Regions from separate parts of the Streptomyces sp. RGM 3693 genome, predicted to be linked through region 2. Evidence: riboswitches for the same ligand, from Rfam matches in the RefSeq annotation. Region 2 holds a riboswitch; each other region holds the start of a gene.
The links. Region 2 has a riboswitch for cobalamin ahead of metE (5-methyltetrahydropteroyltriglutamate--homocysteine S-methyltransferase). Riboswitches for the same ligand answer to the same signal wherever they lie in the genome.
Positions count from the first base shown of each region.

Region 1: it holds a riboswitch for cobalamin, as region 2 does, so the genes downstream of both, cobN (cobaltochelatase subunit CobN) here and metE (5-methyltetrahydropteroyltriglutamate--homocysteine S-methyltransferase) in region 2, are expected to answer to the same signal.
Region 3: it holds a riboswitch for cobalamin, as region 2 does, so the genes downstream of both, ACO0M4_RS02100 (ribonucleoside-diphosphate reductase subunit alpha) here and metE (5-methyltetrahydropteroyltriglutamate--homocysteine S-methyltransferase) in region 2, are expected to answer to the same signal.

Region 1 covers NZ_JBMPPQ010000002.1:512,284-519,688, reverse strand. Annotated here, with positions in the region: gene ACO0M4_RS19610 (MFS transporter) at 1-1,081, shown strand, start outside; gene cobN (cobaltochelatase subunit CobN) at 1,164-4,766, opposite strand; cobalamin riboswitch at 4,801-4,950, opposite strand; gene cobG (precorrin-3B synthase) at 5,035-6,552, shown strand; gene ACO0M4_RS19595 (precorrin-8X methylmutase) at 6,549-7,181, shown strand; gene ACO0M4_RS19590 (precorrin-2 C(20)-methyltransferase) at 7,214-7,405, shown strand, end outside.
Region 2 covers NZ_JBMPPQ010000003.1:672,323-679,727, reverse strand. Annotated here, with positions in the region: gene ACO0M4_RS31715 (antibiotic biosynthesis monooxygenase) at 1-831, shown strand, start outside; gene ACO0M4_RS31710 (amino acid permease) at 1,022-2,440, opposite strand; gene metE (5-methyltetrahydropteroyltriglutamate--homocysteine S-methyltransferase) at 2,832-5,141, opposite strand; cobalamin riboswitch at 5,333-5,552, opposite strand; gene ACO0M4_RS31700 (M56 family metallopeptidase) at 5,701-6,702, opposite strand; gene ACO0M4_RS31695 (BlaI/MecI/CopY family transcriptional regulator) at 6,707-7,120, opposite strand; gene ACO0M4_RS31690 (glycosyltransferase) at 7,340-7,405, shown strand, end outside.
Region 3 covers NZ_JBMPPQ010000001.1:457,029-464,433, forward strand. Annotated here, with positions in the region: gene ACO0M4_RS02100 (ribonucleoside-diphosphate reductase subunit alpha) at 1-2,085, opposite strand, end outside; cobalamin riboswitch at 2,251-2,404, opposite strand; gene ACO0M4_RS02105 (GNAT family N-acetyltransferase) at 2,547-3,050, opposite strand; gene ACO0M4_RS02110 (Uma2 family endonuclease) at 3,185-3,772, shown strand; gene mctP (monocarboxylate uptake permease MctP) at 3,855-5,519, opposite strand; gene ACO0M4_RS02120 (DUF3311 domain-containing protein) at 5,519-5,776, opposite strand; gene ACO0M4_RS02125 (GntR family transcriptional regulator) at 6,043-6,804, opposite strand; gene ACO0M4_RS02130 (extracellular solute-binding protein) at 7,046-7,405, shown strand, end outside.

The DNA of each region.
Region 1 (7,405 bases), on a different contig from region 2:
GCTGACGCGGATCGGGGCCGACTTCGGCGTCTCCGACGGCACCGCGGGGCTGATGATGACGCTCCCCGGTTTCCTCGCCGCGTGCGCCGCGCCGACGGTGACTATGGCCACCGCCCGGATCGACCGGCGGCTGATGCTCTGTGCCTTCGTCGCCCTGCTGGCGTTGGCGAACTTCCTCGCCGCGGCCGCGCCGACCTACTGGCTGGTGCTGCTGTCCCGGGTCCTGGTCGGCGTCGTCATCGGCGGGTTCTGGTCGATCGGGGCCGGGCTCGCCGAGCGGCTGGTACCGGCGGAGTCGGCCGGCCGGGCCACCGCGGTGATCTTCTCCGCGGTACCGCTGGGCTCGGTGTTCGGGGTGCCCGCCGGGACCTTCCTCGGTGATCTGGCCGGCTGGCGGACCGCCTGTGCCGCGGTCGGGGCGCTGACGGTGGGGGTGTTGGTGCTGACCGCGCTGGTGATCCCGCCGTTGCCTGCGGTCCGCGCCACCAGCCCGACGCTGCTGCGCGGCATGCTGCGCGGGGTGCACACCCGGTTCGCGCTGCTGATGACGTTCCTGATCGTGCTGGCCCACTTCGGCGCGTACACCTATGTGACGCCGTTCCTGGAACGGACCACGCATCTCGCGACCGCCGGGACGATCACGCTGTTCCTGCTGGTCTACGGCGTCGCCGGGGTGGTGGGGAACTTCGCCGGCGGTGCCATGGTGGCGCGGCGTCCGCGCACCGTCTTCGGAACCGCGGCCGGACTGCTGGCCCTGGCCACGCTGCTGCTGCCGGTCATCGGCCGCGGGCCGGTCGGCGCGCTGGCGCTGCTGGTGCTCTGGGGCGTCGCGTACGGCGCGGTGCCGGTCGCCTCACAGACCTGGTTCGCCAAGGCCGCACCCGATGCGCCCGAGGCGGCCTCGGTGCTGTTCACCGCATCGTTCCAGGCGACGCTCTCGCTCGGCGCGCTGGCCGGCGGGATGGTGGTGGACCGGACGTCCCCCTCGGTGGTGATGACGCTGGCCGGGGCGACCGCGGTCCTGGTGGCCCTGGCCGCGTGGCTGCACTTCGCCAAACGGCTTTCCTGGCCGCAGGGTTGAGGGCGCGGGATTCGGTCAGCGGAGGGAGGCCGAGGCGGTGTTTCACGTGAAACACCGCCCCTCGCCGCGCCGTTGAGGGCCGTCAGTCCTCGCCCTCCAGCTCGCCCTCGGTCTCCAGGAAGGCGTCCCGCAGCGCCGCCAGCGTCTCCGCGTCCGGCTTCTCCCACATGCCGCGGGACTCCGCCTCCAGGAGGCGCTCGGCGATGCCGTGCAGCGCCCAGGGGTTGGCTTCCTGGAGGAACGCGCGGTTCTCCGGGTCCAGGACGTAGGTCTGGGCGAGCTTGTCGTACATCCAGTCAGCGACGACCCCGGTCGTGGCGTCGTAGCCGAACAAGTAGTCCACGGTGGCGGCGAGTTCGAAGGCGCCCTTGTAGCCGTGGCGGCGCATCGCCTCGATCCAGCGGGGGTTGACGACCCGGGCCCGGAAGACCCGGGAGGTCTCCTCCACCAGCGTCCTGGTGCGGACCGTCTCGGGGCGGGTCGAGTCGCCGATGTACGCCTCGGGGGCCTTGCCCTTGAGCGCCTTGACGGTGGCGACCATGCCGCCGTGGTACTGGAAGTAGTCGTCGGAGTCGGCGATGTCGTGCTCGCGGGTGTCGGTGTTCTTGGCGGCCACCGCGATGCGCTTGTAGGCGGTCTCCATCTCCTCGCGGGCCGGGCGGCCCTCCAGACCGCGCCCGTAGGCGTAGCCGCCCCAGACGGTGTAGACCTCGGCGAGGTCGGCGTCGGTGCGCCAGTCTCGGGAGTCGATGAGCTGGAGCAACCCCGCGCCGTACGTACCGGGACGGGAGCCGAAGATCCGGGTGGTGGCGCGGCGTTCGTCGCCGTGCGCGGCGAGGTCCGCCTGGGCGTGGGCCCGGACGAAGTTGCGGTCGGCGGGCTCGTCGAGACCGGCGGCGAGCCGCACCGCGTCGTCGAGCAGGCCGATGACGTGCGGGAACGCGTCGCGGAAGAAACCGCTGATGCGCAGGGTGACGTCGATCCGAGGACGCCCCAGCTCATCGAGCGCTACGGCCTCCAGGCCGGTCACCCGGCGCGAGGCGTCGTCCCACACGGGGCGGACGCCCAGCAATGCCAGCGCCTCCGCCACGTCGTCGCCGGAGGTACGCATCGCGCTGGTGCCCCACAGGGACAGGCCCACCGACTCCGGCCAGTCCCCGTTGTCGTCGCGGTAGCGGGTCAACAGCGAGTCGGCGAGCGCCTGACCGGTCTCCCAGGCGAGCCGCGACGGAACGGCCTTGGGGTCGACGGAGTAGAAGTTGCGGCCGGTCGGCAGGACGTTGACCAGACCGCGCAGCGGTGAGCCGGACGGGCCGGCCGGGACGAATCCGCCGTTCAGCGCGTGCACCGCGTGGTCGACCTCGGCCGTGGTGCCGGCCAGCCGCGGGACGACCTCCCGGGCGGCGAAGTCGAGGATGTCGACGACCGCGGTCGGGTGCCCGCCTGCGACCCGGCGCACCGCGGCCGGGTCCCAGTCCGCGTCCTCCATCGCCTGGACGAGGCCGCGGGCGACCGCCTCGGCTTCGTCGGCGGCGGTCCGGGTCGCGGCCGACTCGTCCAGGCCGAGCGCCTCGCGCAGTCCGGGCAGCGCGGAGGTGCCGCCCCAGATCTGTCGGGCGCGCAGGATGGCCAGCACGAGGTTGACCCGGGCCTCGCCGACCGGCGCGGCGCCCAGCACGTGCAGGCCGTCGCGGATCTGCGCGTCCTTGACCTCGCACAGCCAGCCGTCGACGTGGAGCAGGAAGTCGTCGAACCCGTCGTCGTCCGGGCGTGCGTCCAGGCCCAGGTCGTGGTCGAGCTTGGCGGCCTGGATCAGGGTCCAGATCTGCGCGCGGATGGCGGGCAGCTTGGCCGGGTCCATCGAGGAGATCGCGGCGTACTCGTCGAGCAGCTGCTCAAGGCGGGCGATGTCGCCGTAGGAGTCGGCGCGGGCCATCGGCGGGACGAGGTGGTCGACGAGGGTGGCGTGCACCCGGCGCTTGGCCTGGGTGCCCTCGCCCGGGTCGTTGACCAGGAACGGGTAGACGAGCGGGAGGTCGCCGAGCGCCGCGTCCGGACCGCAGGCGGCGGAGAGGCCGGCGTTCTTGCCGGGCAGCCACTCCAAGTTGCCGTGCTTGCCCAGGTGGACCATGGCGTCGGCGCCGAAGCCGCCGTCGGCGGTGGAGGCGGCGATCCAGCGGTAGGCCGCCAAGTAGTGGTGGGAGGGCGGCAGATCGGGGTCGTGGTAGATCGCGATCGGGTTCTCGCCGAAGCCGCGCGGCGGCTGGATGAGGATCAGCAGGTTGCCGCGGCGCAGGGCGGCCAGCACGATGTCGCCCTCGGGGTTCCGGCTGCGGTCGAGGAACATCTCGCCGGGCGGCGGGCCCCAGTGCTCCTCGACGGACTCCCGCAGCTCCTGCGGCAGCGTGGCGTACCAGCGGCGGTAGTCGGCGGCCGGGATACGGACCGGGTTGCGGGCCAACTGCTCCTCGGTCAGCCACTCCTGGTCGTGGCCACCGGCCTCGATGAGGGCGTAGATCAGCTCGTCGCCGTCACCGGACTCAAGGCCCGGCACGGGCTCCGTGCCGAAGTCGTAGCCCTCGGCCTGGAGGCGGCGCAGCAGCGCGACGGCGCTCGCCGGGGTGTCCAGGCCGACCGCGTTGCCGATCCGGGAGTGCTTGGTGGGGTAGGCGGACAGCACCAGCGCCAGCCGCTTCTCGGCGGCCGGGATGTGCCGCAGCCGGGCGTGCCGGACGGCGATCCCGGCGACCCGGGCGGCGCGTTCGGCGTCGGCGACGTACATCGGCAGACCGTCCTCGTCGATCTCCTTGAACGAGAACGGCACGGTGATCAGCCGCCCGTCGAACTCGGGCACGGCGATCTGCGAGGCGGCGTCGAGCGGGGAGAGCCCCTCGTCGCTCTCCTCCCAGGCGGCCCGCGACCCGGTCAGGCAGAGCGCCTGGAGGATCGGCACGTCCAGGGCGGCCAGCGCACCCGCGTCCCAGGACTCGTCGTCGCCGCCCGCGGACGCCTCGGCGGGCTTGGTGCCGCCCGCGGCCAGCACGGTGGTGACGATGGCGTCGGCGGTGCGCAGTTCCTCGATCAGCTCCGGCTCGGGAGCCCGCAGCGAGGCGACAAACAGCGGCAGTGGACGGCCGCCGGCCCGCTCGACCTGGTCGCACAGGTCATGGACGAAGCCGGTGTTGCCGCTCATGTGGTGGGCGCGGTAGTAGAGCACGGCCACCGTCGGGCCGGTCACCTCCCGCGCCGTGCGCTCCAGCGGGCCCCAGGACGGGGCGGCCGCGGGCGGCTCGAAGCCGTGGCCGGTGAGCAGCACGGTGTCGCTGAGGAAGCAGGCCAGCTGGGAGAGGTTGGCCGGGCCGCCGTGCGCGAGGTAGGCGTGCGCCTCGGCCGCGATGCCGACGGGGACCGTGGACGCCTCCATGAGCTGGGCGTCGGGGGCCTGTTCACCGGTGAGCACCACGACCGGGCGGTGCTGGTCCGCGGCCAACAGCACGTCCAGACCGTCCTGCCAGGCGCGGAGACCGCCGAGCAGACGGACGACGACCAGGTCGGTGCCCTCCAGGAGCCCGGGGAGTTCGGCGACGTCGAGACGGGCCGGGTTGGCGAGCCGGTACGGCACGGGGCCCGTGGCCGCGCGGGCGCTGAGCAGGTCCGTGTCGGAGGTCGACAGCAGAAGGATCACGGCGCAGCCCTTCCTCGGGGTGTCCACGCCCCGGGTGGTCGTATGGACGGCGGGAGTTCCTGGCTCACCCGGCGGTGGCCGGGTTCACAGTGGCGGGACCGCGCCGGATTCTCACCGGGCTTCCTCCCTTGGCGCCGTCGCTGGCGTCCGGTGGGTCAGCCGACCCACCGACCTGCATAGTAAGGGCTGCGGCCGGGCCGCGGGAGCCCGCCTCCGGAGCTGCCGTTCACCACCCCTCGCCCCGGTTCCGGGCGCCACCGACGTAGGTATGCTCGCCGCCATGCCGCCCTCCCCCTCACCACGCCCCGACCGGGCCGAACCGCCCGTGCGGGACCGCGGTGACGCCTGCCCGGGAGCGCTGCGGCTGCACTCCGCCGCTGACGGGCAGCTGGCCCGAGTGCGGCTGCCCGCAGGGGACTTGACGGCGCGCCAGGCCAACGCGTTGGCGGACGCCGCGGAGCGCCTCGGCGACGGCCACCTCTCGCTGACCTCCCGCGGCAACGTCGAACTCCGCGGTCTGCCCGACGACTGCGGCCGGCACCTCGCCGACCTCCTCACCGACGCCGGACTGCTGCCGTCCGTACGCCACGAGCGGATCCGCAACGTGCTGGCCTCGCCGCTGGCCGGACTCGACCGGCACACCCCCTCCGACGTGCGGTTGTGGGCCCGGAGCCTGGACGCGCTGCTGTGCGCGAGCGGATCGGCGACGGCGCTCTCGGGCCGCTTCCTGTTCGTCCTCGACGACGGCCGGGGCGATGTGGCGGGCCTGGGCGGCGATGTGACCTTGCTCGCAGAATCCGGCCGGAAGGCCCCGGCGGACACCGAGTACCCGCCAGGGACCGCGTCCGGGTACGGGGCGCTGCTCCGGGTCGGCGACGACCCCGCGGCGTTGCGGATCGCGGCGGACGACGTACCGCGGGCGGCGCTGACCGCCGCCGAGGTCTTCCTGGCCGCCGCCGCTGAGTGCGGCAGCGGCGCCTGGCGGGTCCGCGAACTCCCCGCCGCACGGCCGCTGACCGCCCAGGAGGTGCAGCCTGCGCTGCGGGCCGCGGGCATCGCCGCGGAGCACGCGGAGTACCCGGAGTACGCAGACGCGGTCGGCCCGCAGCCGGCCGTGCCGTACGCCGACGCCACCGCCCCCGGTTCGATCGAGGGGCCCGACGGCCGCCGTGCACTGGCGGTCCTGGCGCCGCTCGGCCGGCTGGCCGCGGCCCAGTGGCGGCTGCTGACCCAGATCGCCGCCGACGACGGCTCCGGCGAACTGCGCCTCACGCCCTGGCGCGGCATCGTCGTCCCCGGCCTGCCCGCCGCACCGGCGGCCCGGCGGCTCCGCGACCTGGCCTCCGCCGGACTGATCACCGACCCGACCTCCCCCTGGCGCCGGGTCACCGCCTGCACCGGCCTACCCGGCTGCGCCAAGTCCCTTACCGATGTGCGGAGCGATGCGGCGACCGCGCTCGCCGGGGGCGGCTCCGTCCCGGCGGACGATTCCGGTGTGCCGGTCGGGCTGCCCGTCCACTGGTCGGGCTGCGAACGGCGCTGCGGCCACCCGCACGGCGCCTGGATCGATGTGCTGGCGACACCCGACGGCTATCGCACCACCGCGGTGGGCCCCAACACCCCGGCCCCGCCGCCGGTTTCACGTGAAACACCGCGACCGAACGACGTTTCACGTGAAACACCCCGGTCGGGCGCCGTTTCACGTGAAACATGGACCGCCCCCGGTGCCCCTCTTGCTGCCCGTCCTCCTTCCACCCCTCAACCCACCACCCCGAGGCCCCAGTGACCGCGTTCGACTATGAAAAGGACGGGGCGGCCATCTACCGCCAGTCCTTCGCCACCATCCGCGCCGAGGCGGATCTCTCCGGACTGCCCTCCGACGCCAGCCGGGTCGCGGTCCGGATGATCCACGCCTGCGGCATGGTCGATCTCGTCCGCGATCTGGCCTTCACCCCGGGGGTCGTGGCCAGTGCGCGCACCGCGCTGCGCGCCGGTGCACCGATCCTGTGCGACGCCACCATGGTGGCCAGCGGGGTGACCCGCAAGCGGCTGCCCGCGGACAACGAGGTGCTGTGCACCCTCGGCGATCCGTCGGTCCCGGAGCTGGCCGCCCGGATGGGCACCACACGCAGCGCCGCCGCCCTCGAACTGTGGCGGGACCGGATGGAGGGCGCCGTGGTCGCCTTCGGCAACGCCCCCACCGCGCTCTTCCGGTTCCTCGAAATGATCGAAGAAGGGGCACCGCGACCCGCGGCCGTCCTCGGCATCCCGGTCGGCTTCATCGGCGCGGCCGAGTCCAAGGACGCGCTGATCGACCACCCGTCCAAGCTGGATCACATCGTGGTGCGCGGGCGGCGCGGCGGCAGTGCCATGGCCGCGGCCGCGATCAACGCCCTGGCGAGCGAGGAAGAGTAGGCGTGAGCGAGCAGCAGGCGAGCAGCGGCACGGTGGACCAGCCGGCCGCGCAGTCCCCGGAGCGGTCCACCGGCCGCCTCTACGGCGTCGGCCTCGGCCCCGGCGACCCGTCCCTGATGACCGTGCGGGCGGTGGAGGTCATCGCCCAGGCCGACGTGGTGGCGTACCACAGCGCCCGGCACGGACGTTCCATCGCACGTTCCATCGCCGCGCGGCACATCCGC
Region 2 (7,405 bases):
CTGTATCCGCCGGAGTCAGTCGGAGACGATTCCGCCGGAGAAAACGAGTGGGTCGTCGTCTTCCGTTTCTCGCACCTCGACCAGTTGTCGTCCTGGCTCGATTCCGATGCCCGCCGCGAACTGATCGAGCAGGGCAGTGACCTGTTCGAGGAGCCCCCCACCCAGGAAGTCCTCGTCGGCGGCACCCCGGTACACGACTCCGTGACGGCGGTGATCTCCCACGAAGTACGGCCCGACCAAGAGCAGGATTTCGTGCGCTGGCAGGAGAAGGTGCTGGCGGCCCAGTGGGCCTTTCCCGGATTCATGGGATCGGAGTTGTTCCGCCCGGTGAAGGACGTCCAGGGCAAATGGGTAGCGGTCTTCCGATTCGACAACCGTCAACACCTCGATGCCTGGCTCGAATCTCCGGCACGCGAAAAACTCCTGGACGAGGGCCGCGCCTTCTTCGTCTCCTACGACGTGCGCAAGGTCGGGTCCGCGTTCGGCAGTTGGTTCCGCTTCGACGCAACTTCGGAAGAGGGCGCGCCACCCAACTGGAAACAGGCCATGTCCGTGCTGCTGGCCCTCTATCCCACCGTCAAGGTCCTGGACCTCGCCGTGGGTCCCCAGTTCGCCGCTCTCGGGATACCCGGATATCTCAGCCTGTTCCTCTCGAACGTGATGAGCGTCGCCATCCTGACGTGGCTGCTGTTGCCGTTGCTGAACAGGCTCCTCGCCTTCTGGCTGATGCCCGGCCGGGCACAGTCACTCCGCACCGATGTGACGGGCGCCGTGCTGGTGGTGCTGTGTTGGGTGATGTTCCTGGTGATCTTCGGTGTGACCACCGGTTGAGCCGTGCGCCGTGTGCAGTGCCGTCGCGCCAGGCAGCGGTGGATCTGGCACCTGCACGGGCTCGGCCTGCCCTGCCTGGCCCGGGGCGGGACGTGGGGAAGCCATCTGTTCCCGTCCCCACAAACGGCGTGGCCCGCCCGCGGGATTCCTCCCACGGGCGGGCCACTGTGCTTGCCTGCCGCGACGGTGCCTACGGCTGGGCTGCGCCGCCGGTCCGCAGGTCGCGCCGCTGCTTGAAGCGGTCCGCGGCGATCAGCGCCGCCACTACGACGGCGGTGCCGGCGAGTTGGTGACGGCCGTCCGAGGAGGTGGCCATCACGGCGAAGACACCGAGGATGGCCGCCAACGCCAGCCACGTCAGATACGGGAAGCCCCACATCCGCACCAACAGCAGCTCGGGCGTCTCGCGCTCCAGGCGGCGGCGCATCCGCAGCTGGGTCAGGCAGACGATGGTCCAGACGACCAGCACCGAGCAGCCGGCGATGTTCAGCAGCCAGGCGAACACCGTGGTCGGCCAGACGATGCCGGCGATCACGGCGACGAAGCCGAACATGCAGGACGCCACCACTGCCGCTGCCGGCACACCGTTGGTGACCTTGCTCAGGAAGCGCGGGCCCTGGCCCCGGGTGACGAGGGAGTACGCCATGCGGGACGAGCCGTAGATGTTGGCGTTCATCGCGGAGAGCAGCGCCACCAACACCACGATCTGCATGATCGTGCCGGCCGCCGGGATGCCCAGCCTGTCGAGCACGGTGACGTAGGGGCCTTCCGTGGCGACCTTCGGGTCGTTCCACGGCACCAGGGTGACCACCACGGCCATGGAGCCGATGTAGAAGACGGCGATGCGCCACACGGCGGTACGGACCGCGCGGACCACGTTGCGGCTCGGCTGGTCGGACTCCGCCGCCGCGATGGTGACCGTCTCCAGACCGGCGAAACCGGAGATGGTGGTCAGCAGTCCGGCGGCGAGTCCGGCGGCGCCGGTCGGGAAGAAGCCGCCGTGGCCGGTGAGGTGGCTCGTACCGGGTGCGTTGCCGAACACCCCGAGGATGCCGAGCACGCCCAGCACCAGGAAGGCGACGATCACGGTGACCTTGATGGTGGCGAACCAGAACTCGAACTCGCCGAAGTTCTTGACCGCGGTCAGGTTGCTGGCGCAGAAGAACACCATGAAGACCGCCACCCAGCCGTAGGCGGGGAGGAACGGTACCCAGGAGTGCATGATGGCGCCGGCCGCGGTCGCCTCGGCGGCCACACCGGCGCAGAGCATCAGCCAGTACATCCAGCCCGAGGTGGTGCCCGCCCAGGAGCCGAGTTCCTCCTCGGAGTGCACCGAGAACGAGCCGGTGGAGGGGCGGGCCGCGGACATCTCACCGAGCATCCGCATGATCAACATGACCAATGCGCCGGTGGCCGCGAAGAGGAGGACGATGGCCGGCCCGGCCGCGGCGATGCCGACCCCGGAGCCCACGAAGAGTCCCGCGCCGATGACCCCACCGAGCGCGATCATCGACAGGTGGCGCTGTTTGAGGCCGTGGGACAACGGGGGTGCAGCATCCTGCACGGCCCGCGGGGAGTCCTGGGGTGACCGGGTGATACTCCGAGTCATGGGCGTGCCTGTTCATTGCTTGAGACGATCATTGAGTCCACGAGTCTGCGGCGACACGCTGCGTCAACGGTGTGAACGCCCGCTATTCGGACGCCGCGCTCACGCATGGTGAATATGCGGACACGGTGTCGGCCGGCCGGTGCGCGCTCCGCGGCTACGTGAGGGGAGCCAAGCGGCGGGCGCGGGACGTCAAGAGGCCGGCGCGGAACGGCCGTTCACGGCGGGAGGGATCTCGATGTGCGGCCGGGGGTGGACTTACTAGGACGTCCAGCTATATATGTGCCGGCGAAGGCCCGCGGTGCAGGGAAGCCGGTGTGAACACGTCGGTACCGCACGGCGCGCCTGCCCCGGTCGCCACGACCGGGGCGGGCGCGGTGCCCACGGGCCGCGACTACAGCTCCGTGCGTACCGTCCGGGCCGCGGTGACCAGACTCTCCAGGGAGGCTCGGACCTCCGGCCAGTCGCGGGTCTTGAGTCCGCAGTCGGGGTTGACCCACAGGCGCTCGGCGGGGATGGCCCGCAGACCGGCGCGCAGTAGGTCCGCCGCCTCCGCCGGGCTCGGCACGCGCGGGGAGTGGATGTCGTACACACCGGGGCCGGCCTCGCGCGGGTAGCCGTGGGCGGCGAGCTCCCGGGCGACCTGCATGTGGGAGCGGGTGGCCTCCAGACTGATCACGTCGGCATCGAGGTCGTCGATGGCCTGCACGATGTCACCGAACTCGGCGTAGCACATGTGGGTGTGGATCTGGGTGCCCGGGCGCACCCCGCCGGTGGTCAGCCGGAAGGCTTCGGTGGCCCACGCCAGATAGCCGGGGCGGTCGGCGGCCCGCAGCGGCAGTGTCTCCCGGAGCGCGGGCTCGTCCACCTGGATGACCGATGTCCCGGCCGCCTCAAGGTCGGCGACCTCGTCGCGCAGTGCGAGGGCGACCTGGCGCGCGGTGTCCGTGAGTGGCTGGTCGTCGCGGACGAAGGACCAGGCGAGCATCGTGACGGGACCGGTGAGCATGCCCTTGACCGGGCGCTCGGTGAGCGCCTGGGCGTACGCCGTCCAACGGACCGTCATCGGCCCGGGGCGGGAGATGTCACCGGCGAGGATCGGCGGGCGGACGTAGCGGGTGCCGTAGGACTGCACCCAGCCGTGCCGGGTGGCGAGATAGCCGGTGAGCTGCTCGGCGAAGTACTGGACCATGTCGTTGCGTTCGGCCTCGCCGTGCACCAGGACGTCCAGCCCGGCCTTCTCCTGGAAGGAGATGACCTCCTGGATCTCGGCCTCGATGCGCGCCTCGTAGCCGGCGGTGTCGATCCGTCCGGCCCGCAGGTCGGCGCGTGCGGTGCGCACTTCGCCGGTCTGCGGGAACGAGCCGATGGTGGTGGTCGGCAGCAGCGGCAGGCCGAGGTGACTGCGCTGGGCGGCGGTCCGCTCGGCGTACGGCTGGGAGCGCCGGGCATCGGCCTCGGTGACGGCCGCGGCGCGGGCCCGTACGGTCCGGTCGTGGGTGATCGGGGAACCGGCCCGGGACGCCAGATCGGCGCGGTTGGCGGAGAGTTCACTGGTGATGGCGCCGGTGCCGCGCGCCAGGCCCTTGGCGAGGGTGACGACCTCGGCGGTCTTCTGCCGGGCGAAGGCGAGCCAGCGCCGGATCTGCGGTGCGATGTCCCGCTCGACCGCCGCGTCGAGGGGGACGTGCAGCAGGCTGCACGAGGCGGCCACGTCGACCCGATGCGCCAGGCCCAGCAGCGTGGCCAGCACGGACAGGGACTTCTCCAGGTCGTTGACCCAGATGTTGCGGCCGTTGACGATGCCGGCAATCAGGCGCTTGCCGGACAGACCGCCGACGGCGGCGAGCGCGTCCAGATTGGCCGCGGCCGCCTCGGTGAAGTCCAGCGCCAGCCCCTCGATCGGGGCCTTGGCCAGCACCGGCAGGGCGTCGCCCAGCCGGTCGAAGTAGGAGGCGACCAGCAACTTGGGCCGGTCGGTGTGGGCGCCGAGGTCGCGGTAGGCCCGCGCGGCGGCGTTCAGTCCGGCCGGGGTGCGGTCCTGGACGAGGGCGGGCTCGTCGAGCTGTACCCACTCCGCGCCCGCCGCCCGCAGATCCGCGAGGACCTCCGCGTACACCGGCAGCAGCCGGTCGAGGAGGGTGAGCGGGTCGAAGCCGTCGGCCACGCCGGGGGCGGGCTTGGCGAGGAGGAGGTAGGTGACCGGGCCGACCAGGACCGGCCGCGCGGTCAGCCCCAGGGCGAGGGCCTCCGTGAACTCCGCGACCTGCCGGGCGGAGTCGGCCGTGAACACGGTGTCCGGGCTCAACTCGGGGACGAGGTAGTGGTAGTTGGTGTCGAACCACTTGGTCATCTCCAGCGGTGCGACGTCCTGGGTGCCGCGGGCCATCGCGAAGTACCCGTCGAGCGGGTTGGCGGCGACCGCCGCGCGGTGACGCTCGGGAACCGCGCCGACCATGACGCTGGCGTCCAGGACGTGGTCGTAGTAGGAGAAGTCGCCGGTCGGGACCTCGTTGATGCCGGCGTCGGCGAGCTCCTGCCAATGGGTCCGGCGCAGTTCCGCGGCGGTGGCGCGCAGGGCGTCGGCGGTGACGCGGCCCTTCCAGTAGCCCTCGATGGCCTGCTTCAACTCCCGGTGCTGTCCCTGCCGGGGGTAGCCGTACACGGTGGCCCGTGCGGTCACGGCTTCGGGCTTGACGGTCACGGAGATCTCCTTCGCGAGATGAATCCCTGAGATCCCGGCAACGGGACGAGAGCGCGAAGGGGTGACGGAACCGGTGGAGCGCAGTCGCCCGACAGGGCGTGCTGGTCCGCCTGGTAGGTACTCCCCCAGACTTCGTCCGGGGGCACCCCCAGCCCGCCCTCGGGGTCACCGGGATGTCCGCGCACGAGTGCTTCGCGCACGGGCAGTTGGCAGGTCTTCGGACTCGCGGGCGCGTCTCGTGTCGTACGAGATTCCTAGTGGCCGTCGCTTCCCAGGCCCGGCCGGGCCCAGTGCGTATGACGGCGGTCGTTCCCACTCACCGCTGCGGGGCAGTCCCGGATTCCCACCGGGTTCCCTCTTGCGACGCCTCCCGCCTGGCGGGCGGGGCGAACCAGCTGCACGGGTCAGCCTACGGTGCGCGCCCGCGGCGCGTCGGGTCCCGTCCACCACGCGGAAGGTGAGATGCGACAACCGGCTGAGGCGTTTGCTCCGGGGCGAGGGTGGGCAAGGCCGACCGCGTGCTTCTGCCCGGCCCCGGACGACGGTGGTCGCAGTTGTCTCAGTGGTCCCGGTGCCCGTGATGGTCGCGGCAGTCGTCGAAATCCTGCGGGGGGCGGGCGACTCCCGGGGCGTCCATGGCCATGACGTGCGCCAGGCACCGTGCCCGCTGCGCGCGCTCGACCATCTGGTCGCTGTCCGATGCGGCGTTGGCCAGGCTGGCGCAGCACACGGTGAGCAGGAGGGCGCCCGCCGCGAAGGGCAGGGCGCGGAGCGGGGGTGGGGGCGCCAGTAGGGCCCGCACCCGCTGGGGCACCGGCCCGCCAGTCGCGGCCAGCACACCGGGCCGGGCGGCGGCGGAGGTGGCCAGGGCGGCCCGTCCGACGGCGCGGGCGACCACCGTGCGGCTGCCGACGCGGGCCGCCGCCGCTTCGTCGGCCCAGCGCTCCAGTACGAAGGCGCCGGCGTCGGCCATCGGGCGGAGCAGGGGATTGACGGCGGTGGTGAGGTGCCACACGACCTGGAAGAGGTAGTGCCGACCGCGGAGGTGGGCCCGTTCGTGCGCCAGCAGGGCCGCGCGCTCCTCGTCGCTGAGGCTGCGCAGCATGCCGCGGGACACCACGATCCGGCCGGGTGCGCCGGGCAGGGCGAAGGCCCGCGGGACCTCGTCGTCGAGCACGGTCAGTTCCGTGTCGCCGAGCATCCGGGCGCACTCCTGCCGGGCCTGAAGGACCTGCCGGACCTGCCGGACGGTGGCCACCCCCAGTGATACGGCGCTCCAGGTGAGCGCCGCGGCGCTGAGGGCCGCAACGGCGAGGGAGACCGGGTCCTCGGCCCGCAGTGCGGACACCGACCAGTGGCCCTCCCGGGCGACCTCGGGGATCTGCGCGAGGCCGGTGAACGCCAACAGGGCCAGCGAGCCGAGCCAGCCGATGGCCGTCACCAGCGCGGCGCAGGCCAGGGACCAGGCCGACGGTCGCGGCGGCAGGCGCCGGGCCGCACGGGGGGCGAGCACGGCGAGGACGAAGGTGATCAGGAGCGGGACGTACACACTGATCGTCACCGGCTCATCGCCCTTCGTCGGTGCGGTCGGCGTCGGGGCCGGCCAGCAGCCGGTGCAGCAACTGCTCGTCCTCTTGGGACAGTTCCGAGACGAAGCGGGTGAGCACCGCTTCCCGGTCCGAGCCGCGCTCCAGCAGGGTGCGCATCCGCTCGGCGGTGTGGGACGCCTCGTCCCTGGCGGGCGCATAGGCGTAGCCGCGGCCCGCGCGGCGCCGGACCAGCATGCCCTTGTCGTACAGGCGGGTCAGGATCGTCAGCACGGTGGTGTAGGCCAGGTCGTCGGGTAGTCGCTCCATGGCCTGGCGGGCGGTTAGTGGTTGCTCGGCGCCCCAGAGGGCGGCCAGTACGCCGCTCTCCAGCTCACCGCGGGCCCGCCTGCCGGATGCCTCGCCGCTGTCGTCGTGCTTCCGCTCGTGCACCGTTCATCGCCCTTCCCGTTCGGCGCCCCAGCCTACTCCGGAGCTACTACGGCTTGTAGAACGCGGGGATCCGGTTCGCGTGCGAAGCGTTCTCTGAGCGTTCTCCTACATGTTGTACGAGTTGATCTACTACATGTTGTAGAGTTTCGCCGCCCCCGCTCCGCTCCGGCTGCACCGCGGAGCGCTCGGTCCCCTGCTCCTGCTGCGGAAGAACACACCATGCTCTACCTCGGAAGCACGGCACACCTGCGCGCGCTCGCGGCCGCCACCCTGCGCCCCCGACCA
Region 3 (7,405 bases), on a different contig from region 2:
GTCCGCGGGGATCCAGGCCAGCTCCGCAACGGAGCCGTTGGCCTCCCGGAGCGCGTCCCTGGTCCGCGCGTCCCACAGGCCCAACTCCTTGAGCTCCTCGATCAGATACGTGTTGACCTGGAGGAACTCTCCGGACAGCGTCTCGCGCTTGAAGAGGTTGGAGACCTGCGGCTCGATGCACTCGTAGACGCCGGCGATGGAGGCGATGGTGGCGGTCGGCGCGATGGCCAGCAGGAGCGAGTTGCGCATCCCGGACGTGGCGATCCGGGTGCGCAGCGCCGCCCAGCGGTCCGCCCAGCGCGGTTCGGCGTTCGGGTAGTGGTCCGGGTGCAGCACGCCGCGGGCCGTACGGGTCGCGGACCAGGCCGGGTGCGGGCCGTGCCGTTCGGCGAGGTCGGCGGATGCCTCGTAGGCGGCGAGCATGATCCGCTCGGAAATACGGGTCGAGAGCTCCCGCGCCTCGGCCGAGTCGAACGGCAGCCGCAGCCGGAAGAACACGTCCTGGAGGCCCATCAGGCCCAGACCGACCGGCCGCCAGCGGGAGTTGGAGGCGCCGGCCTGCTCGGTCGGGTAGAAGTTGATGTCCACGACCCGGTCGAGGAAGGTCACGGCGGTGCGGACGGTGGCGTCCAGCCGCTCCCAGTCCAGCTCGCCGTCCTCGCCCAGATGCGCGGCCAGGTTGACCGACCCGAGGTTGCAGACGGCGGTCTCCCCGTCGTCGGTCACCTCCAGGATCTCCGTGCACAGGTTGGAGGAGTGCACGACCCGGCCGGGCTCGGCGGTCTGGTTGGCGGTGCGGTTGGCGGCGTCCTTGAACGTCATCCAGCCGTTGCCGGTCTGCGCCAGGGTGCGCATCATCCGGGAGTACAGCACCCGGGCCGGGACCTGCTTACGGGCCTTGCCCGCGGCCTCCGCCGCCCGGTAGGCGGCGTCGAACTCCGCGCCCCACAGGTCGACCAGCTCGGGCACGTCGGACGGGGAGAACAGCGACCAGTCCGCGTCCGCCTCCACCCGGCGCATGAACTCGTCCGGGATCCAGTGCGCGATGTTGAGGTTGTGGGTCCGGCGGGCCTCCTCGCCGGTGTTGTCCCGCAGCTCCAGGAACTCCTCGATGTCGGCGTGCCAGGACTCCAGGTAGACACAGGCCGCGCCCTTGCGGCGGCCGCCCTGGTTGACCGCGGCCACCGAGGCGTCCAGGGTGCGCAGGAACGGCACAATGCCGTTGGAGTGCCCGTTGGTGCCGCGGATCAGCGAACCGCGGGCGCGGATCCGGGAGTACGAGAGGCCGATGCCGCCGGCGTGCTTGGAGAGCCGGGCCACCTGGTGGTAGCGGTCGTAGATCGAGTCCAGCTCGTCCAGCGGGGAGTCCAGCAGGTAGCAGGAGGACATCTGCGGGTGCCGGGTGCCGGAGTTGAAGAGCGTGGGGGAGGACGGCAGGTAGGAGAGCGTGCTGGTCAGCCGGTACAGCTCGGCGACGTCCGCGAGCGCCCGCGCGCCGTTGTCCTCGGCGAGGCCGCAGGCCACCCGCAGCAGGAAGTGCTGGGGCGTCTCGATCACCTGGCGGGTGGTGGGGTGCCGCAGCAGGTAGCGCGAATGGAGGGTGCGCAGCCCGAAGTACCCGAACCGGTCGTCGGCGCCGGCCGCCAGCGCCTCGCGCACCAGCGCGTCTAGCCGCGCCGCGTGGGTGCGGACGAACTCCGCGGTGGCGTCCGCGATCAGCCCCTCCTGGTGGCCGACCGCGATCGAGGCCGAGAAGGAGGTGGCGCCCTGGCCGGCGGCCTCCTCGGCGATGGCGCGGGTCAGCAGGCGCGCGGCGAGCTTGGAGTACTGCGGCTCGTCGGCGATCAGGCCGGCCGCGGCCTCGGTCGCCAGCGAGCGCAGTTCCGCCGCGTCGGACCCGGGGTGCCGGCCGCGCAGCGCGGCGGCGGCCACCTTGCCGGGATCGGTCGCGGTCAGGTCCGCGGTCAACTCGGTCAGCGTCCGCAGCAGGGCGACGCCCGGGCCGTCTTCGTACGCGCCAGGCGCGGCCACGACGGGCTGCACGACCTCGGCGTCTGACGCGGGCTCCGTTGGCGCGATGGTCACCTGATGCTCTCCCTCACTCGGCGGGGGCCGGGAGGGACAGTGGTGCGACGGGAGCCGCGCGGGCAGGGCCGCACCCCGCGGCGAACCGGGGGTGCGCGGGCCGGCCGCGCGGCGTCCATCGGCCCATCCCTCGGGGCCCGGACGTATCGACGCCGCACCGATGGCGGTGCGGACGTACCGTCGGCAGGTCCTCGGACTAGGGAGCGCACCGCCGGGTCCGTACCGTTGGGAAACGGCCGGTGGACTGCGCTCTCACACCGTTGCGGGACAGTTCCGGATTCGCACCGGATTCCCCTGCGGCGACAGCGAGGAAGAGCATACATCTTGTGTCGCTCCCCGCACGCACCCCCACATCTTGTGTCGTTGCCGCATAGCATTCCCCCAGGCATACGAAGGGCCGGGCCGCCCGGGCTCCCTTTGAACGCCGCCGCAAAGCCTTCGGAACGCCCCCGGAAGGCGGCTCAGACCAGCTCGCGGGCGAACGCCCACAGGGTGATGCCGGGCACCGGATCCCAGTCCCGCTCCGCCGCCCGCGCGAACCCCAGCCGCCCGTAGAGCCGGTGCGCCGGCAGCAGGTGCTGATGGCTCGACAGCACCATCCGGCGCAGCCTCAGCGCCCGCGCCCGCGCCAGACAGGCCCGCACCAGCGCCTCACCGATGCCCCGTCCGCGCCCCGCGGGCCGCACCGCCAACATCCGGAACTCGCCCTCGCCGGGCCCGGCCAGATCCGCGTACGGACTCCCGTGCGTCGCGAACGTCACCGCCCCCAGCACCGCCCCGTCCGCCCCGTCCGAGGCCACCAACACCTCGGCGTGCTCCGCCCGGTGCGCCACCTCCCGCAGCACCGCCGCGTACGGATCGTCCACCCCGCCGGACAGCAGCCCGTCGCTCAGATACACCTCCACCACCAACTCGCCGACCGTGTCGAACTCCGCCTGGCGTATGGGCCTGATCGTGATGTCCATGGGGGCCAGTGTGGCGACGACCGCCCGACAGCACGGCCGAGGTGGCGAATGGTGATCAACGCGTGACTGTCAGTGGGCTCGACTACCGTCGGTCTTACGTTCCCTGCTCGCTCCGACAGCAAGGAGAAGGCGCCATGACCGCGCTCGCCGACCCGCCGCACATCACTGTTCCCGAGCACTTCGAAGAGGCCGCCCGGATACTCGCCCGCCTGGAAGAGGGCGCGCGGTTGGAACTCATCGACGGGAAGGTCAGGAGCAAGCCCATGCCGGACGGGGACCACGGGCGGATCATTCAGTGGCTCACGCGTATCTGCATGCAGCACCGGCCCGAGCTTTGGCTCGACCCTTCCCAAGGTATCAAGGTGCAGTCGTACCGGAGTGGCCGCGCCCGGCCGGACGGCACGCTCGCCCCCATGGACGCCTTTGTCGGCCAGGGCGAATGGGTCGACCCTGACCCCGTCCTGATGGTCGTCGAGGTGACGTCGTACGACTCCGACACCGAGCAAAGTGACAGGGTTGAGAAGCCCAGGGCCTACGCCGAAACGGGCATTCCGCTCTACCTGTTGATCGACCGGAAGTCGTGCCAGGTGTCGCTCTACAGCGAGCCCGACGGCCAGCGCTATGAGGACGTGCACACCGTTCCGTTCGGCAAGTCCCTTCCCCTTCCGGACCCGGTGGGCATCGCGCTCGACACTGCGCCGCTGAAGGATTGGGTCCACTGACCGGCCCGGTTGCCGCGTCGCGCACGAAAGGGCCGCCGCGTCCCTGACGAACGCGACGGCCCTCCGCCGTAGTTGACGACGCTCAGTGCCCCGCCGCCGCCTCCGCCGTGGCGGGCGGCAGGTCGGCGGTGACGCCCGCGTCGCCGACGTCGGCGGTGTAGTCCGAGGGGACCGTCTCGTCGGTGCCCTCAGGGGCCTTGAGGGCCCTCAGGACGAACGTCAGGACGACCGTCACCACGACGTTCAGGACGAAGGCGGTGAGACCGATGTAGCCGATCTGGCCGATGCCGGGGATCTCCGCGCTGGAGCCGCCGAAGTGCTTCTGGGTCGGGCTGGCCACCCCGTACGCGGCGAGGGTGCCGTAGACCATGCCGATCGCCCAGCCGGCCAGCAGCGCCCAGCGGTGGAACCAGCGGGTGAAGAGGCCGCCGACCAGCGCCGGCATGGTCTGCAGGATCCAGATGCCGCCCAGCAGCTGGAAGTTGATGGCGACGGTCTTGTCCATGGTGAGGACGAAGGCCAGTGCGCCGACCTTGACCAGGAGGGAGACCAGCTTGGCGACCTTGTGCTCCTGCTCGGGCGTGGCGCTGGGCTTCAGGAAGTCCTTGTAGACGTTCCGAGTGAAGAGGTTGGCGGCGGCGATCGACATGATCGCCGCGGGCACCAGCGCGCCGATGCCGATCGCGGCGAACGCCACCCCCGCGAACCAGCTGGGGAACATGTCCTCGAAGAGCTGCGGGATCGCCAGCTGCGCATTGCCGTGGGTGTCCGTGCCAGCCTTGATCGCCATGAAGCCGAGCAGCGCGAGCAGGCCCAGCATCAGGGAGTAGAGCGGCAGGATCGTGGTGTTGCGGCGGATGACGTTGCGGCTGCGCGAGGAGAGCGTCGCCGTGATCGAGTGCGGGTACATGAACAGCGCCAGCGCCGAGCCGAGCGCGAGCGTGGCGTACGCCCACTGCGCGTTGGGGCCGCTGGCCAGTTCACCGCGCGGTTTGCCGGTCGGCCCGTGCACGGCGAGCGTCTGCTTGGCCGTGTGGAAGATCTCGCCGAAGCCGCCCAGCTTGATCGGGATGTAGATGATCGCCACCGCGATGACGAGGTAGATCAGCCCGTCCTTGACGAACGCGATCAGCGCGGGCGCCCGCAGGCCCGAGGAGTAGGTGTACGCGGCCAGCACGGCGAACGCGATCAGCAGCGGCAGGTCCTTGACGAACCAGTTGGCGTGCTCGCCGCCGCCGACGCCCAGCACGTCCAGGACGGCCTGGATGCCGACCAGTTGGAGCGCGATGTACGGCATCGTGGCGAGTAGTCCGGTGAGCGCCACCGCCAACGACAGGCCCTTGGAACCGAAGCGGCCGCGGACGAAGTCGGAGGTGGTGACGTAGCCGTGCCGGTGCGACACCGACCACAGCCGGGGCAGGAAGGTGAAGATCAGCGGGTAGACAAGGATGGTGTACGGGACGGCGAAGAAGCCGGACGCGCCCGCCGTGTAGATCGCCGCCGGGACGGCCACGAAGGTGTACGCGGTGTAGAGGTCGCCACCGAGCAGGAACCACGTCACCCAGGTGCCGAAGCTGCGCCCGCCCAGGCCCCATTCGTCGAGGCTGTCGGACTGCTCGGCCTTGCGCCAGCGCGCGGCCAGGAAGCCCATGACCGTGACGGCGAGGAAGAAGAAGATGAAGACGGCGAGCGCCACGCCGTTGACGCCCTGGGAGGCGGCGGCGAGTGTCGTGACCGGGTTCGTCATCAGGCCGCACCGCCCTTGTGGGCGCGCTGCTCACGCTGGACCAGCTTGTAGGCCACCATCGTCAGCACCGTCGAGATCAGCACCCACGCCATCTGGTACCAGTAGAAGAACGGGATCCCGATCAGCGTCGGCTCGATCCTGGCGTACGAACTCACCCACAGCATCGCGATGAACGGGGCGACCAGACACAGTCCGGCCACCACCCGGGTGGGTGTGACGACCGGTCTGCGGTCCGGTGGTGCGGCTTTCTCGGCCATGACCGTGGCTCCCGTCCCTGGTGAACTCCTAGGTAATCGGCTGGAAATCTAAGCCAGGGTCGTGGCGCGCGTCACTAGCTGTCCGCATATCGGTACGAGGCGGTTACCGAGGGGGAGTTGACCCGAGGTGGGGTCGGGGCCGGGCCTCGTGGGGTGGCGCGCCGGCGGCGGTCCGTCCGGAATCCGGCCGGCCGGCCGACCGGGCGGACCCGGGTGACGGGCGCGGGCTGCCAGGGCCCGCCCGGTGGGTCAGGCTCGGACAGGCCCTAGTCCGTCGGGCGCTGGAGGCGGGCGACGAACTTGTAGCGGTCGCCGCGGTAGACCGAGCGCACCCACTCCACCGGCTGCCCCTGGGCGTCCAGCGAGTGCCGGGAGAGCATCAGCATCGGCAGGCCGACGTCGGTGCCCAGCAGACCGGCCTCGCGCGGGGTGGCCAGCGAGGTCTCGATGGTCTCCTCGGCCTCCGCCAGCCGGACGTCGTAGACCTCGGCCAGCGCGGTGTACAGGGAGGTGTACTTGACGAGGTTGCGGCGGAGCGCCGGGAACCGCTTGGCCGAAAGGTGGGTGGTCTCGATGGCCATCGGCTCGCCGCTGGCCAGCCGCAGCCGCTCGATGCGCAGCACCCGGCCGCCGGGGGTGATGTCCAGCAGCCCGGCCAGCCGGTCGTCGGCGGTGACGTAGCCGATGTCCAGCAGTTGGGAGGTCGGTTCCAGACCCTGGGCCCGCATGTCCTCCGTGTAGGAGGTCAGTTGCAGCGCCTGGGAGACCTTGGGCTTGGCGACGAAGGTGCCCTTGCCTTGGATGCGCTCCAGGCGGCCCTCGACGACGAGTTCCTGGAGGGCCTGACGGACCGTGGTGCGGGAGGTGTCGAACTCGGCGGCGAGGGTGCGCTCGGGCGGTACCGGGGTGCCCGGCGGCAGGGTCTCGGTGATCTCCAGCAAATGCCGCTTGAGGCGGTAGTACTTGGGCACCCGGGCGGTTCGCGCGCCACTGCCGCCGGTCTCGGCGCTGCCCGCCTCGGTGTCCATGACCCGCCTCTCCGATGCCTGTCGTGCTGCCGTCACCGGCTCCTCCGTACGTAGCGGCTCACATCGTGGCACGGACGGGGTGCCCATGCGCCCACGCGGGTCCCGGCCCGCCAGATGTCGGTCCGGTAACGGACCTGACAGCGACTCTTATACACCCTTGACACCCCTAAAGGTCTAGGCCAAGCTGCGGGAACTGGTCTAAACCATTAAAGCCACACCCGTCCTTGAGGGGGAGAGCGCGATGAAGCGTGGGCTCATAGCGGCGACCGCGGTCGCGGGAATGCTGGTGAGTGTCGCTGCCTGTGGGTCGAGCGGCGGAAACAATGCGGGTGCCGACGGCTTCAAGGGCCAGAAGCTGACCGTATGGGTGATGTCCGGGTCCAATCCGGAGCAATGGACCAAGCAGGTCTCCGACCAATTCAAGAAGAAGACCGGCGCCACGGTCGAATTCAAGGTCCAGCAGTGGAACGGCATTCAGCAGAAGCTGAGCACCGCCCTTTCGGAGGACACTCCGCCGGACGTCGTCGAGATCGGCAACACCCAGACCGCCGCCTACGCCAAGGCCGGTGCCCTGGTCGACCTCGGCGACCTGAAGAAGGAG